DNA from 3 places in the Streptomyces sp. NPDC047886 genome. Region 1 is predicted to be linked to each of the others. Evidence: riboswitches for the same ligand, from Rfam matches in the RefSeq annotation. Region 1 holds a riboswitch; each other region holds the start of a gene.

Region 1 (4,912 bases):
CGTCCCCCTTCACCCCGTCCGCTTTCCGGGGTCGCCTAGGGACCGCTTACTCGGGTCGTTCGCGTTATGCGCGTCCGATTCCAAAAGACCCGGACACGGCAGGGCACTTTATTCAGACTGTTTTCGGGCAGCCTGAATTCACCTCCGGCCGCATTCTCTTTGTATACGGCGGCACTGTTAATTCCCGGCACTCGCACTGTTTACAGGATGTTGCGAAGTCCTCACGCGCCCGGAGGCCCGCTCACCCCGGTCCGGTCGGCGCAGCCGGTACGTGCCGAAGGAACGCTCGGCGTGCAGGGCGGTCAGCGCACGGGCCCGTTCGGCGTCGCCACGCGCGACCGCGTCCACGATCGCGCCGTGTTCGGCCCAAGCCTCGACCGGCAGGGCGGGCTGTTCGACGGCGTACATCCAGGCGCTCTTCTGCCGCAGCTGGGTCAGCAGCGCCGTCAGCGCGGGACTGCCGGACGCCTGCGCGAGCGTCTCGTGGAACCAGGCGCCGAGCGACCGCAGGTCCTCGCCCTGGCCGCGACGGGCCCGCTCCTGGCCCAGCCTCACCAGGCCACGCAGGACCTTCAGATGGGCGTCGGTACGGCGCTGGGCGGCGCGCGCGGCACCCAGCGGCTCCAGGAGCGCGCGCATCTCCAGCAGGTCGGCGGCCTCCTGCTCGGTCGGCTCGGCGACGCACGCCCCCGCGTGCCGGCGCGTGACGACGAACCCTTCCGACTCCAGGGTCCGCAGCGCCTCCCGGACCGGCACGCGTGAGACGCCGTAGCGGCGCGCGAGCTGCTCCTCGGTGAGCCGGCTGCCCCGCGGGAAGACGCCGGAGACGATGTCGTCGCGGATCGCCGTGCATACCGAGTGCGCCGGAATGCGCATACCGAACCTCCGATTTTGATCCGCTTAGACCTGGTCTTAATCCACGCGAAACTCGGGTGTTCTCCACCCGTCCCGTGACTCTATTGCAACGAGGTGCGATTTCCGACGCCTTCACGGCATCCACGGATATCTTTTGGCCGACCGACGACAATGCCGAAGCCCCGGCTCGCGAGGAGCCGGGGCTTCGGGAGAGGTGCCGACCGCGCCGGAACGCGGAGCGCGGGGTACGGGTCGCGGGCTGCGGGGCCGCGGTGCGGCTGCGGGGCGCGGTGCGGCTGCGGAGTCCAGTCGGGGAGGCGGGGTCAGACGCTGACGCCGCGGGCCCGCAGATAGGCGACGGGGTCGACGTCGGAGCCGTAGTCCGCGCTGGTGCGGGCCTCGAAGTGGAGGTGCGGCCCGGTCGAGTTGCCGGTCGAGCCGGAGACGCCGATCCGCTGGCCGGGGACCACGGTCTGACCGACGGAGACGCTGATCGACGCGAGGTGGCCGTACTGGGTGTACGTGCCGTCGTTCATACGGATCACGATGTTGTTGCCGTACGCGCCGGCCCAGCCGGCCTCCACGACGGTTCCGGAGCCCACGGCGACGACCGAGGAGCCGTACGCGGCGCGGAAGTCGACACCGGAGTGGCTGCCGGACGACCACAGGGACCCGCCCGCCTTGTAGGCGGTGGTGACGTACGAGCCCGCCACGGGGAGCTGGAAGGAGTTGAGGCGCTTGCGCTCGGCCTCGCGGGCGGCACGCTCCTCGGCCGCGCGGGCCTCCTTGACGCGGGCCTCGGCCTTGCGCTTGGCCTCGGCCTCGGCCCTGGCCTTCAGCTGGGCCTCCACGGCCGCCCGCTCCTGGGCGGCCGCCTGCACGTCGACCTGGTCGGCGAGCGCGTCGGTGATCACGGCCTGGTTGAGGCCGGTGTCCTCCAGGGAGCGGCTGCTGTCGTCCGCGTCGGCGGCGAACGCCGGGGCGGCGAGGCTGCCGATGACGCCGGTGGTGGCGAGAGCCGCGACGCCGGCGACATGAGCGCCCCTGCGCGTCAGGCGGTTCGAGGCACGGTGCTTCCCGGTGGCACGGGTGAACGCCATGTAGTGGCTGATCCTTTCCTTCCTTCTCGCCTACCGGGTTAGCTGACGGGTTCGGAGCAGGAAGGTCTCCTACGGGCCCCTCCGCGCGGTGCGAAGGCGTCCGATTCACCCCAGGGACGTGTGGGTCCCCGGCTCCCCAGGCTCGCGCCTGACGGGGACTCGGCGATGGCTGCCCGGTGCCGCGGGTGCGGCGGTGAACCGGTCGGACAGCGCATCAGACGCTAAGCGGCCGATCTTTCAATCACCAAACGAACACGGTTTTTTGTAGCGCATGCCACAGGTCAGACAGTCAACCTCTCCAATAAACCGGACATATACGGCCACGCAAATGGAACTCCGGCTTCCTGATGGAAGCCGGAGTTCCTGATGGTTCGTCCGTTCTGCGCCGGTTTCGCGCCAGTTCCACGCCCGGACGTCGGGCGAGGCACCGCTCGGCGAGCGCTGTGCGGGCAGGCACGCTTCGGCGAGCGCCGTGCGGTAGGCGCTGTTCGGCGGGCTCCGATCAGCCGGCGACGACCGTCACTTCACCGATGCCCAGCGCCTCGACCGGTTCCTTGATCTGTGCCGCGTCGCCGACGAGCACGGTGACAAGCCGGTCCACCGGGAAGGCGTTCACGGCCGCCGCGGTGGCCTCGACGGTCCCGGTCTCGGCCAGCCGGGCGTACAACCGCGCCTGGTAGTCGTCCGGGAGGTGCTGCTCGACCTGGTCGGCGAGGGTGGCCGCGACCGACGCCGCCGTCTCGTACTTGAGCGGGGCGACGCCCACCAGGTTGTGCACGGCCGCGTCCCGCTCGGCGTCGGTGAGACCCTCCGCGGCCAGCGTGCGCAGCACCTTCCACAGGTCGTCCAGCGCCGGGCCGGTGTGGGGCGTGTCCACGGATCCGCTGATGGCGAGCATCGCGGCGCCCGTCCCGTCGGGCGCGGAGCGCAGCACCTGGCCGAAGGCCCGCACCCCGTAGGTGTAGCCCTTCTCCTCGCGCAGCACCCGGTCCAGGCGGGAGGTGAGGGTGCCGCCCAGGCAGTACGTGCCGAGCACCTGGGCGGGCCAGACACGGTCGTGCCGGTCCGCGCCGATACGGCCGATGAGCAGCTGCGTCTGTACGGCGCCCGGCCGGTCCACGATGACGACCCGGCCGGTGTCGTCGGCGGTGATCGGCGGCATCAGGCGCGGCTCGGCCGTGTCGCCGGTCCACGCGCCGAGGGTGTCGGCGAGCACCGCGTCGAGGTCGACGTCTGTCAGGTCGCCCACGATGACGGCGGTGGCCGTCGCGGGGCGTACATGCGCCTCGTAGAAGGCGCGTACGGCCCCGGAGTCGATGCCCGAGACCGTCTCCTCGGTGCCCTGGCGCGGGCGCGAGACACGGGCTGCGGACGGGAACAGCTCGGCGGACAGCTGCTTGGCCGCGCGGCGGGCCGGGTTGGCGGTCTCGTGCGGGATCTCGTCCAGCCGGTTCCGCACGAGCCGGTCGACCTCGTCGTCGGCGAACAGGGGCGCCCGCAGCGCCTCGGCGAGCAGCCCGAGGGCCTTGGGCAGCCGGGAGACCGGGACCTCGAGGGAGACCCGTACGCCGGGGTGGTCGGCGTGCGCGTCGAGGGTGGCCCCGCAGCGCTCCAGCTCGGCGGCGAACTCCTCCGCCGTGTGCTTGTCGGTGCCCTCCGACAGGGCGCGCGCCATGATGGTGGCGACGCCGTCGAGGCCCTGCGGCTCGGCGTCGAGCGGGGCGTCGAGGACGATCTCGACGGCCACCACCTGCTGGCCGGGCCGGTGGCAGCGCAGCACGGTCAGGCCGTTGTCGAGCCTGCCGCGCTCGGGGGCCGGGAAGGCCCACGGCCGGGCGGTGCCCGGCTGCGGCTGCGGGTGGAATTCCATGCTGGTCAAAGACACGGCAGCGTCACTCACCGGTCCGCCCCCTCTTCCTGGTCGGTGTCGGTGTCGGTACCGGACTCGGCGTCGGCGTCGACCGGCTCGTAGACGAGTACGGCCCTGTTGTCCGGGCGCAGGCGTGCGGCCGCGACGGCCTGGACCTCGTCGGCGGTGACGTCCAGCACGCGCTGGACGGCGGTCAGCGCGAGCTGCGGGTCGCCGAACAGCACCGCGTAGCGGCACAGTTCGTCGGCGCGGCCCGCGACCGTGCCGAGCCGGTCCAGCCACTCGCGCTCCAGCTGGGCCTGGGCGCGCTCCATCTCCTCGGCCGTGGGTCCCTCGGTGGCGAACCGGGCGAGCTCGTCGTCCACGGCGGCCTCGATGTCCGGCACCTCGACGCCGGCGGACGTCTTCACGTCCAGCCAGCCGAGCGACGGGGCGCCGGCGAGCCGGAGAAGGCCGAAGCCGGCGGCGACGGCGGTACGGTCCCGGCGCACCAGCCGGTTGTGCAGACGGGACGACTCGCCTCCGCCGAGGATCGTGAGCGCCAGGTCGGCGGCGTCGCACTCGCGCGTGCCGTCGTGCGGGAGGCGGTAGGCCGCCATGAGCGCGCGGGCCGGCACCTCCTCCTCGACGACGTGCCGGAGCTGCTCGCCGATGATCTCCGGGAGCGTGCCGTCACGCGGCTCCGGCTTGCCGTCGTGGGCCGGGATGGTGCCGAAGTACTTCTCGATCCAGGCGAGCGTCTGCTCCGGGTCGATGTCGCCGACGACCGACAGGACGGCGTTGTTCGGCGCGTAGTACGTACGGAAGAAGTTCCGCGCGTCCTCGAGGGTGGCGGCGTCGAGGTCGGCCATGGAGCCGATGGGCGTGTGGTGGTAGGGGTGGCCTTCGGGGTACGCGAGGGCAGTCAGCCGCTCGAAGGCCGTGCCGTACGGCACGTTGTCGTACCGCTGGCGGCGCTCGTTCTTGACCACGTCGCGCTGGTTCTCCATGGACTCGTCGTCCAGGGCGGCGAGGAGCGAGCCCATGCGGTCGGCCTCCAGCCAGAGGGCGAGCTCCAGCTGGTGGGCGGGCATGGTCTCGAAGTAGT
Region 2 (4,912 bases), on a different contig from region 1:
TCCGGCACAAATTTTTCCGGGAGGTTAACGGGGCTTTTGCCGGCCCTTGGCCGGGGCGTCCTGGGCGTGGCCCATCGACATCAGGCCGCGCAGCCCGTCCTGGAGGATGCTCACGGGAGCCGAGCCGAACAGCGCCTGCTGGGCGGCGAATCCCTGCGCGGCGGCGATCATCGTCCTGGCGACGTGGTCGGCGGGGATGTCGCTCCGCATGAGACCGGCGGCCTGGTACGCCTCCACGACGCCCACCCAGGCGTGGCGCACCCGCGCGAAGCCCTCGCGCAGCACGTCGGACAGCCGTTCGTTGCGCAGGGTCTCGGTCCACACCTGGAACATCAGGCGCGGGAAGCTCTCCTCGCCGTCGTACGAGAGCCCGGACCGCTCGGAGAGCACCTCGTTCATCACCTTCCCCACCAGCGCGTCCGGCAGGGGCGGTGGGGTCTGGGCGGCGGCCGCCGCGAAGGTGGTGCCGATGGCGTCGAGGACTTCGGTGACGATGGCCTCGATCAGGTCGTCCTTGCCCCGGAAGTAGCGGTAGACGGCACCGGCGGAGAGGTCGACCTCGCGCAGGACGTCCTGCATCGATGTGGCATGGAAGCCGTTGCGGGCGAAGCAGCGCGCGGCGCCGTCGAGGATCTGACGGCGGCGGGCGTCGAGGTGTTCCTGGGATACGCGGGCCATGATCCCAAGGTAAAACGAACGTTCCTTCTTGACAAGGCGTACCTGGCGGCGGGACAGTGACGACGTCGGTAAAACGAACGATCCTTCTCTTTGGCTTCTCCGCTCCGCTCTGCCCCCTCTCCCCTCTCCGCTTCTCGGCTTCTCGGCTTCCCGGCTTCTCGCTTCTCGGCTTCTCTTCGTTCGGAGGCACTCGCATGTCCACCACACCCACGCGCCGCATGATCGCGGTGATGCTGCTCGTCCCGGCGGTCGTCGCCCTGGCGTTGTGGGCCTTCGCCTGGCCCGCCGCCCGTATCGCCCCGCGCGACCTCCCCGTGGCCGTCGCCGGACCACCGGCCGCGACGGCTCAGGTCGCCGAGCGCCTGGGGCGGCAGGACGGCGCCTTCGAGATCCACGGGTACGAGGACGAGGCCGCCGCCCGCGACGCCATCCAGGACCGGGTCGTATACGGCGCCGTCGTGGTGAGCCCCGAAGGGCCGCGCCTGCTCACCGCGTCGGCGGCCGGCCCCGCCGTGGCCCAGCTGCTCCAGCAGGCCATGACCGCCGCGGCCCCGGCCGGCACGCCGGTGCCCGTCGCGGATGTCGTCACCCCACCGCCCGGCGACCCCAGGGGCGGGGCGTTCGCCGCGAGCGTCCTGCCGCTGTCGCTGGCGGGCGTCGCGGCCGGAGCGGTGGTGACCCTGCTCGGGCTGCGTGGCCTGCGGGCCGCCACGGCGCTGGTCGGTGCCTCCACCCTGGTCGGACTAGTGGCGGTCGCGCTCGTACACGGCTGGCTGGGGGTGCTGGCGGGCGACTGGTGGATCGAGGCCGGGGCGCTCGCGCTGACGGCGCTGGCGACGGGTGCGGCCGTTGCGGGACTCGGGGCGCTGGCGGGACGGGCCGGGCTGGGACTCGGCGCCTTCCTGATGGTGCTGATCGGCAACTCGTTCTCCGGTGCGGCGAGCGCCCCGCAGCTGCTCCCCGAGCCGGCGGGGGCGCTCGGCCAGGTGCTGCCGCCCGGCGCGGGCACCGCACTGCTGCGGTCGGTCGCGTACTTCGACGGCGCCGCGTCCGGGACGGCGGCGCTCACACTCGCGGCGTGGGCCGGGCTCGGACTCCTGGCGGTCCTGGTGGCGGCCCGCCGTCGCGGCGGCGCCGCCGCGACGGACACCGTCGTCGGCGCCGGGCCGCGCAGGGAGGAGACGGCCCCGGCACCGGCCGCCTGATCACCGGAGCCCGCCGCGCACAGGCCGGCCGCGTGTTCCCGCCGTAGCGGACGGGGACACGCGGCCTTTCCGTATGCCGTCGACTGTCTTGTCACCGTCGGCACCCGCCCTGGGGCACTGGGGCCCTACCCGCGCCGAGGGTGAATTCATCGACACGTACCTCGCGGTGGTCGACCTGCTCGGCCGGATCAACCCGGCGCGCTCCACGCACACCTATGGCGCGCTGCGCGCCGCGCAGGCGCTGGTCGCACGGGCGTCCGCGCTGCGGGACGCCGTGACGTCGATGCACGACAGGGGCGGACATGAGGTGCACGCGCGGACCCTGGCGCGTGCGCTGCGCGCGCTGGACGGCGAGCGGCGTACCGGGAGGGTGACACTGCCTCAGGACCGCGCGGGGTGACCCGTTTGGCGTCGTGGGGCACCACATGGCCCTCGTCCGGACGGCGTACGCAAAGGGACGAATTTCGTACGGGGCGAGTTGCGGTGGCGCTGTACTCGTTTGGCGGAGCACCCTGCTCCGCCGCTGGTACCGGGATCAACAGCCCTCGCCCAACCGGCTGAACAGCCATTTTGTCCACCCGAACGGATCAGTCGTGACCAGGGTCACACCATGTCGTTCGCGCTCTGCAATCGGCGATCGGACGGGAAAGATCCGTGGCGACGACAAGCCCCCGCCACCGCGGCGGGGCGGTCCGGGCGGACGCCGAATCCTGCCGCCGGCCGGACGACGGGTCGACACGAGTGGATCGGCAGGAGTGGAGGACCCGAGCAAGCCGGGGCGACCACCGCGTCCAGCGGACCGGTCCCCCTTGGGGTGAAGCCGCGCGGGCGGCCGGGCATCTTCGTCAAGCCCGAACCCGACAGGTCATCCTTCACAGGCGGCTGACGAAGGGTTGCGCATGAACGCGCAGAATCATGTCCCGTCTCTGTCCCGTCTGTCCCGGGCGGGCGCCGTATCGGCCCTGACCCTCGCCGCCGTCGGCGGCACGCTGCTGGCGCCGGACGCCGCTCCCGAGGCGAACGCCGCGCCCGCCTACGCCAACAAGGCCCTGAACGTCGCCGCGTCGAAGAGGGGCGCCCCCTACCAGTACGGGGCGACCGGGCCGTACCGCTTCGACTGCTCCGGGCTGACGCTCTACTCGTACAAGAAGGCCGGCAAGAAGCTGCCCCGGACCGCGCAGCAGCAGTACAACTCGACGCGGCGCATCTCGGCGGGCAGCCGCCAGAAGGGAGACCTCGTGTTCTTCCACGGTGGCCGCGGCGTCTACCACGTGGGGATGTACGCCGGGAACAACAAGATCTGGCACTCCCCCAAGACCGGCTCGTGGGTGAAGCTGGACCGCATCTGGTCCTCGTCGGTCTCGTACGGGCGGGTGCGCTGACGCACCGGCCGGGCTCGGCATGAACGGCGGTACAGGGGCATTCGTCCGCGATGTCCGGCGACAGCCCCTGTACCGCACGCGAGAGCGGGGCGGCGGGGCGGACGGCGGGACCGAGTCGGGCACGCCGGTGACGCCGAGGAACGGGGCGGCGGAGACGCCGAGGAACGGGGCGGCGGAGACGCCGAGGAACGGGGCGGCGGAGACGCCGAGGAACGGGGCGGCGGTGACGCCGAGGAACGGGGCGGCGGTGACGCCGAGGAACGGGGCGGCGGCACCGCTCTCGTGGGGGTCGGCGGTCAGCTCTGGACGGGCACGCTCCAGGGCAGGGCGATCCACACCGTCTTGCCGCCCTCGTCGGTCGGGGTGACCGAGAGCCGGCCGCCGCACTCCGCCGTCAGCCAGCGGATGATCACCATGCCCCGGCCGTTGTCCTGTTGCACGGCGGCGGGCAGCCGCTGGGGCCAGCGGGGATGGCTGTCCGTGACGCCGATGCGCAGGCGCTCCTCGCGGTCCAGGCGCAGGTCCACCGTGAAGGTGGGCGACTGCCCGAAGGTGTGCTGGACGGCATTGGTGGCGAGCTCCGAGACGATCAGCCGGACCGTGTCGCCGATGTCCGTCCCGCCGGGGAGGCCCCATTCCGCGAGCACGTCCGCCACGTATCTGCGGGCGGCGGAGACCGAGGCGGGATCGCTCGGCAGAGTGACGGATGCTTCCTGATGATCTGCCATGGCGACGCTGTCCCTTTCCCACCGAGGCCGGACTCCGACATGTCGCGGATGCGTGACGAGAAACGGCCGCGGATTGTGCTTCCGCCAGACTGCCACTTATGTCGCGCCTGGTGGGAGCGATCCACCAAGATATGCATATATCTGTCGCTCAAAGCGGTGAACTCTGCTACGCGAGAACGGATTCGGCGGGCAGACTGAGGGGTTGACCCGGGACGGGAGGGGGTCGGGAGGAGTCTGCCATGGGCGGCACACGGCACGGGCCGGCGGTACGACGGCGCAAGCTGGGCGAGGAGTTGCGCGGGTTGCGTCTCGCCGCGGGGCTCACCAGCCGTGAGGCCGCCCGGCTCGTGGGCTGGCACCAGTCGAAGGTGAGCCGCATCGAGACCGGGACCAGTGGCGTCACCCACGTCGACGTGACCCGGCTGCTCGACGCGTACGGGGTCGACGACCTCCGGCTGCGGGCGCTGCTGGAGACGCTGGCCGGGGCGGCGGACGGCAGCCGTACGGGGTGGTGGCACGCGTACCGGGGGGTGATCCCGCAGCAGTACCGGGACTTCATCAGCCTGGAGGCGCAGGCGTGCGCGGCACGGACGCTGGAGACGTCCGTCGTGCCGGGCCTGCTGCAGACACCCGCGTACGCGCGGGCGGTGACCCGGGCGGCGCTGGAGGGGCTGCCGACGCAGACCGTCGACTCGCTGGTGCGGGTGCGGATCGCCCGCCAGGAGGTGCTGCGCGGGGAGCGGCCGCTGCGGCTGGAAGCGGTGGTCGACGAGGCGGTGCTGCGGCGGCAGGTGGGCGGGCCCGGGGTGATGCGGGAGCAGTTGCGCGCACTGCTGGAGCCCGCGCGGTTGCCCCATGTGCGGCTGCAGGTGCTGCCGTTCGCGACGGGCGGGTACGTGGGACTCTCCGGGTCTTTCGT
Region 3 (4,912 bases), on a different contig from region 1:
CGTGACGAGCGTCCGTCGGGCGGTGGCTTCCGCCGGGACAACGACCGTCCGTTCAACCGCGACCGCCGTGACGAGCGTCCGTCGGGCGGCGGCTTCCGCTCGGCCGGCCACGACCGCCCGTACGGCCGCCGTGACGACCACCGTGGTTCGACCACCGGTTCCTTCGGGCGCCGTGACGACAAGCCGCGCTGGAAGCGCAACGGCTGACACCCAGTAACACCCGGACCCGTGAGCCGATACCCGATCGGCTCACGGGCTTCGGCGGGCTATGCTCGGGGATGACCCGTCGAGGGCCCTTAGCTCAATTGGCAGAGCAGCGGACTTTTAATCCGTTGGTTGTGGGTTCGAGTCCCACAGGGCCTACCAGGTCGAAACGCCGAGAGGCGGTTGTCGACCAGGGGGTTCGTGCCCCGGCTGCTTTTCAGCGGCCGGGGCACTCGTGCGTCCGGGGCCGTGCCGGGCGGTGTGGTGCCGTGGGGAGATCCATGCCACATCGGCCCCGGCGGTAAATGGTGAACGGTCGTGCTCCGGATGGCGTAAGGTGGTGTTCACCGACGCGGGGTGGAGCAGCTCGGTAGCTCGCTGGGCTCATAACCCAGAGGTCGCAGGTTCAAATCCTGTCCCCGCTACTGAAGACGAAGGCCCGGTGCATTGCGCACCGGGCCTTCGTCGTATTCCCGGGTTCTCCCGTGGTCTTCCCCGTGGCCTGCCCGTAGCTTCCCCTGGCTTCTCCCTGGCTTCCTCGAGGTCTCGCCCCCTGGCTTCTCCCTGGCTTCCTCGAGGTCTCGCCCCCAGGCTTCTCTCTGGCTTCCCCCTGGCTTTCCGGTCGGCCGCTCTGGCTTTCCGGTCGGCCGCTCGGCGGATGGTCGGCGGCTGTGCGGCGCGGCTAAGGTCCGGCCGGATGCGGCGCGGTTACCGTCCGCAGCCGTAGGGACGGCAGGGGAGCACGAGTGGCGCAGCGAGCAGGGTCCGGCGGCCAGGACGGCGGCAGCGGCGGCCACGGCCACGGCCACGGCCACGACCACGGCAGCGGCGGCCACGGCGACGGTGGTGCCGGTTCGGGGGCCGGGGGCGGTGGAGGTGGTGCCTGGACGCGGAGGCTCGTCCGTGTGCTGCCCGCCCTGCTGATCGTCTGCGGTGTGGTCTACGACTGGGCCACCCCGCCGCCCTTCACGGCCGTGCCGTTCTTCGTCGCCGCCCCGCTGATCGCCGCCTCGCTGTTCGACCAGGTGCGGACGCTCGTCACCGGTCTCTTCGCCGTCCTGGCCATCGTGGGCCCGCATCAGCTCTACAGCCCGCTGGAGCGGGGGCCCGCCGTCACCGAGATCCTCACCGTGATCACGGTCGCGGCCCTCGCGGTGCTCATCAACCGGGTCGTACGCCGGGGCAGCGAGCGGCTCGCGTCGGCCCGCGAGATCGCCGAGACGGCGCAGCGGGCGGTGCTGCCGACGCCCGCCGAGCGGATCGGGGGACTGCGGGTGGCAGCGCGGTACGAGGCGGCGCAGGCGGACGCGTTCATCGGCGGCGACCTGTTCGCGGTGCAGGACACCCCGCACGGGGTGCGGCTGGTGGTCGGCGACGTGCGCGGCAAGGGCATGGGCGCCGTGGAGGCGGTGGCCGTGGTGCTCGGCGCGTTCCGGGAGGCGGCCGAGCAGGAGAGCTCGCTGGAGGCGGTGGCCCTGCGGCTGGAGCGGGCGCTGGCCCGGGAAGGCACGCGACGCGACGGGCTCGATGTCTTCGAGGGGTTCACCACCGCCGTACTGGCCGAGATTCCGCACGGCGACGGCGTGGTCCGGGTGGTGAACCGGGGCCACCCCGAGCCGCTGCTGCTGTACGCGGACGGGGGCGTCGGTGCGGTGGAGCCGGCCGAGCACGCGCTGCCGCTGGGCATGTCGGAGCTGGCGACCTGGCCGGACCGGGCGGACGAGGCGCCGTACCCGCCGGGTACGACGCTGCTGCTCTACACGGACGGGCTGACCGAGGCGCGGGACGCGCGGGGCACCTTCTATGATCCGGCCGCGCGGCTGGCGGGGCGGGTCTTCCCGGAGCCCGAGGCGCTGCTGGACGCTCTCGTGGAGGACGTACGGCGGCATACGGGCGGCGGCTCGACGGACGACATGGCCCTGCTGGCGGTCACCCGGCCGGGCCCACGGCATGCGGGGGCCGAGTGACCACTCTCTGTGAGTGAGAGGCACCCCTCCGCATAACATTTGACGCACGGTCAGAAACTGCGTGGTCGGAGAATGTTTCTGAGGTCAGGTCAACTCGCCCGATTGCGCCCGATTGTGCCCCGGTTAGTCCAGGCCAAGGAGTGTTAATGATCAGTAGGAACGGCTTGGAATCCGGCGCCCGCGTCTATTAACGTTCGATAACGCAGCGCGGTCGTCCCAGCCGTCGCCAGAGACGGCGCCGTGCGCGTACGCCGAATTCCGCAAGGGAACCGGGGAACCACCACCTTGGGGTGAATCGGGTCGAACCGACCCGTAGGAGACCTTCCTGCTCCGAACCCGTCAGCTAACCCGGTAGGCGAGAAGGAAGGAAAGGAGTGCGCCTCCGTGGCGTCCAACAGGCCTGCCCCCGAAGCGTCTTTCGACCCGCCGTTCCAGTACTTCGGGTCCTACGGTCCTTCGGGAGGTGCGGGCGGTCCGGACACCATGGGCACGGACACCGTCGTCGGTGAATGGAACCCGACCGAGGAGACCGTCCGCCCTGTCCGGGGCCGGCACCGCGTCGCCAAGCAGCGCGGCGGCCTCGCCCGCAGCTCCACCGTCCTCGGCGTCGGTGTCATCGCGGCGGTCGGAGCGGGTGGCATAGCCACCGCGCAGGACAAGCCCGCGATCTCCATCTCGCTGCCCGACCTGCCGGACGCCTCGTCGCTGCCCGGCGTCGGCTCCCTGATATCCGGCGACGACACCGACGGGTCCGGGGCCGGGAGCGACGGCAACACCGCCCCCCTCACCGCACTCTCCCTCGCCGCCCCCGCCGACGGCACCGATGAGCAGAGCGCCGCCGCGGACAGGGACGCCGGGGCCGGCGAGGCGCTGCGCGCCCGCATCCTCCAGCAGGCCGAGCAGCAGCAGGCGTCCGCCGACGCCGAGGCGAAGGCCGCCGCCGAGCAGGCGGCCGCCGAACAGGCGGCGGCGGAGGCGAAGGCGCAGCAGACCGCCGCTGAGAAGGCGGCCGAGGAGGAGCGGAAGCGGCTGGAGGCCGAGGCGGCAGCCAAGGCCGAGGCCGAGCGGCTGGCCAAGCTCGCCGCGAGCTACGCCCTCCCCACCTCCTCGTACACGATCACCTCGACGTACGGCCAGGCCGGTTCGATGTGGTCCTCCGGCTACCACACCGGCCTCGACCTGGCCGCCCCGACGGGCACGCCCGCGAAGGCCGTGCACGGCGGCACCATCAAGTCGGCCGGCTGGTCAGGCGCGTACGGCTACCGGATCGTCCTGGAGCTGGAGGACGGCACCGAGATCTGGTACTGCCACCTCTCCTCGATGACGGTCAGCGCGGGGCAGACGGTCACCACCGGCGAGACCATCGGACGGGTCGGCGCGACCGGCAACGTCACCGGTCCGCATCTGCACCTGGAGGTCCACACGGCGGGTGGCGGGGGCATCGACCCGCTGGCGTGGCTGCGCGGCAAGGGCCTCACGGTCTGACGCAGCAGCCTGGCGCACTCACGGTCTGAACGCAGCAGCCGGGCTCACTCACGGTCTGACGGAGCCCGGCTCACGGTCTGGCGGAGCCGTCCGGTCGGGGCCGTGGGTCGAATCCCGGCCCCGGCACCCGCGTCCGGCCCCGGCACCCGCGTCCGGCCCCGGCACCCGCGTCCAGCCCCGGCCCCGCTTCGGCTCGGTCCTGGTCCCCGCGTCCAGGCCCGGCCCCATGAATCCCGGCAGCCCCGGCGGTACACCCCCCGACGCCAGGGCTGCCGGTCCGTCCACCGGTCCGCCTACCGCTGCCGGTACGGGTTGTAGCCGCCGTAGTCGCGGTGCGGGGGCGGCGTCCATACGCGGCCGATCGCACGCGCCGCGTACGTGAGCGACGGGCCGGCCACGTCCTTGCGCTGCCACAGGTGGTGCAGCAGCTCCTGTTCACGGGCGGCGAAGTCCTGGCCGACCGCGCCCCGGCGCGCCCGGTGGCGCAGGAACGCCAGCGACGTCGCGAACGTCTCGTACTCCACCACCGCCCGTGCCGCCGCCGGGCCGAACGTGCGCCGCGCGTAGTCCCGGGCCATGCCCCGCGCCCGCATGGAGGCCAGCGCGAGGGGCTCGGCGGGCGAGAGCCAGCCGGCGGCGGCGTACGCGGGCAGTTCGGCCGACACGGTGCGCAGTTCACGCTGCCGGGTCCAGACGGCCAGCCAGGTCAGCAGCCCGAAGGCGGGCACCATGAACGCCCCGTACACGGCGAAGAACCCCCACGGCCCGAACGTGGTCGAACCGTTCCACAGGGCGTGCACCCCCATCGCCAGGAGCAGTCCGAGCGCCGGCAGCAGGGCCCGCAGTACCTTGCCGCGCCGGGCGGCGAGCGCGGCGGCGATCCCGAACCCGATGCCCGTGCACACGGTGAACAGCGGATGCGCGAACGGCGACAGCACGATCCGTACGAAGAAGGTCGCGGCCGTGACGGACTCGATTCCGGACGTCCCGAACTCCTGGTCCTCGTCGAAGGCGTTGCCGAGGTAGAGGATGTTCTCGGTGAAGGCGAACCCGGTCGCCGTGAAGCCGGCGATGACCACGCCGTCGACCAGCCCGGTGAAGTCCCGGCGGCGGAAGAGGAAGATCAGCAGAATCGCGGCGGCCTTCGCGCTCTCCTCGACGACCGGGGCGACGACGGTCGCGCCGATCGTGTCCGCCGAGGCCGGATCCGCGGTGGCCACGGCTATCCAGCGGGTCGCGAACGTGTTGGCGATGAT

The links. A riboswitch is a leader RNA that binds a small molecule or an ion and turns the genes downstream of it on or off. The one in region 1 is predicted to bind cyclic di-AMP.
Region 2: linked by a shared signal. The riboswitch ahead of ACGF5U_RS29235 (C40 family peptidase) and the one ahead of ACGF5U_RS24900 (M23 family metallopeptidase) in region 1 are both predicted to bind cyclic di-AMP.
Region 3: linked by a shared signal. The riboswitch ahead of ACGF5U_RS15010 (M23 family metallopeptidase) and the one ahead of ACGF5U_RS24900 (M23 family metallopeptidase) in region 1 are both predicted to bind cyclic di-AMP.

Annotation. Positions count from the first base shown of each region.
Region 1 covers NZ_JBIDCF010000008.1:105,246-110,157, reverse strand. Annotated here, with positions in the region: gene ACGF5U_RS24905 (GntR family transcriptional regulator) at 178-876, opposite strand; gene ACGF5U_RS24900 (M23 family metallopeptidase) at 1,179-1,955, opposite strand; cyclic di-AMP (ydaO/yuaA leader) riboswitch at 1,969-2,130, opposite strand; gene ACGF5U_RS24895 (M16 family metallopeptidase) at 2,458-3,825, opposite strand; gene ACGF5U_RS24890 (M16 family metallopeptidase) at 3,852-4,912, opposite strand, start outside.
Region 2 covers NZ_JBIDCF010000012.1:139,064-143,975, reverse strand. Annotated here, with positions in the region: gene ACGF5U_RS29250 (TetR/AcrR family transcriptional regulator) at 25-678, opposite strand; gene ACGF5U_RS29245 (ABC transporter permease) at 873-1,883, shown strand; gene ACGF5U_RS29240 (hypothetical protein) at 1,957-2,283, shown strand; cyclic di-AMP (ydaO/yuaA leader) riboswitch at 2,575-2,779, shown strand; gene ACGF5U_RS29235 (C40 family peptidase) at 2,783-3,265, shown strand; gene ACGF5U_RS29230 (ATP-binding protein) at 3,562-3,993, opposite strand; gene ACGF5U_RS29225 (helix-turn-helix domain-containing protein) at 4,233-4,912, shown strand, end outside.
Region 3 covers NZ_JBIDCF010000003.1:754,259-759,170, forward strand. Annotated here, with positions in the region: gene ACGF5U_RS14990 (DEAD/DEAH box helicase) at 1-207, shown strand, start outside; tRNA gene ACGF5U_RS14995 (tRNA-Lys) at 291-366, shown strand; tRNA gene ACGF5U_RS15000 (tRNA-Met) at 556-629, shown strand; gene ACGF5U_RS15005 (PP2C family protein-serine/threonine phosphatase) at 951-2,171, shown strand; cyclic di-AMP (ydaO/yuaA leader) riboswitch at 2,411-2,544, shown strand; gene ACGF5U_RS15010 (M23 family metallopeptidase) at 2,556-3,656, shown strand; gene ACGF5U_RS15015 (PrsW family intramembrane metalloprotease) at 3,950-4,912, opposite strand, start outside.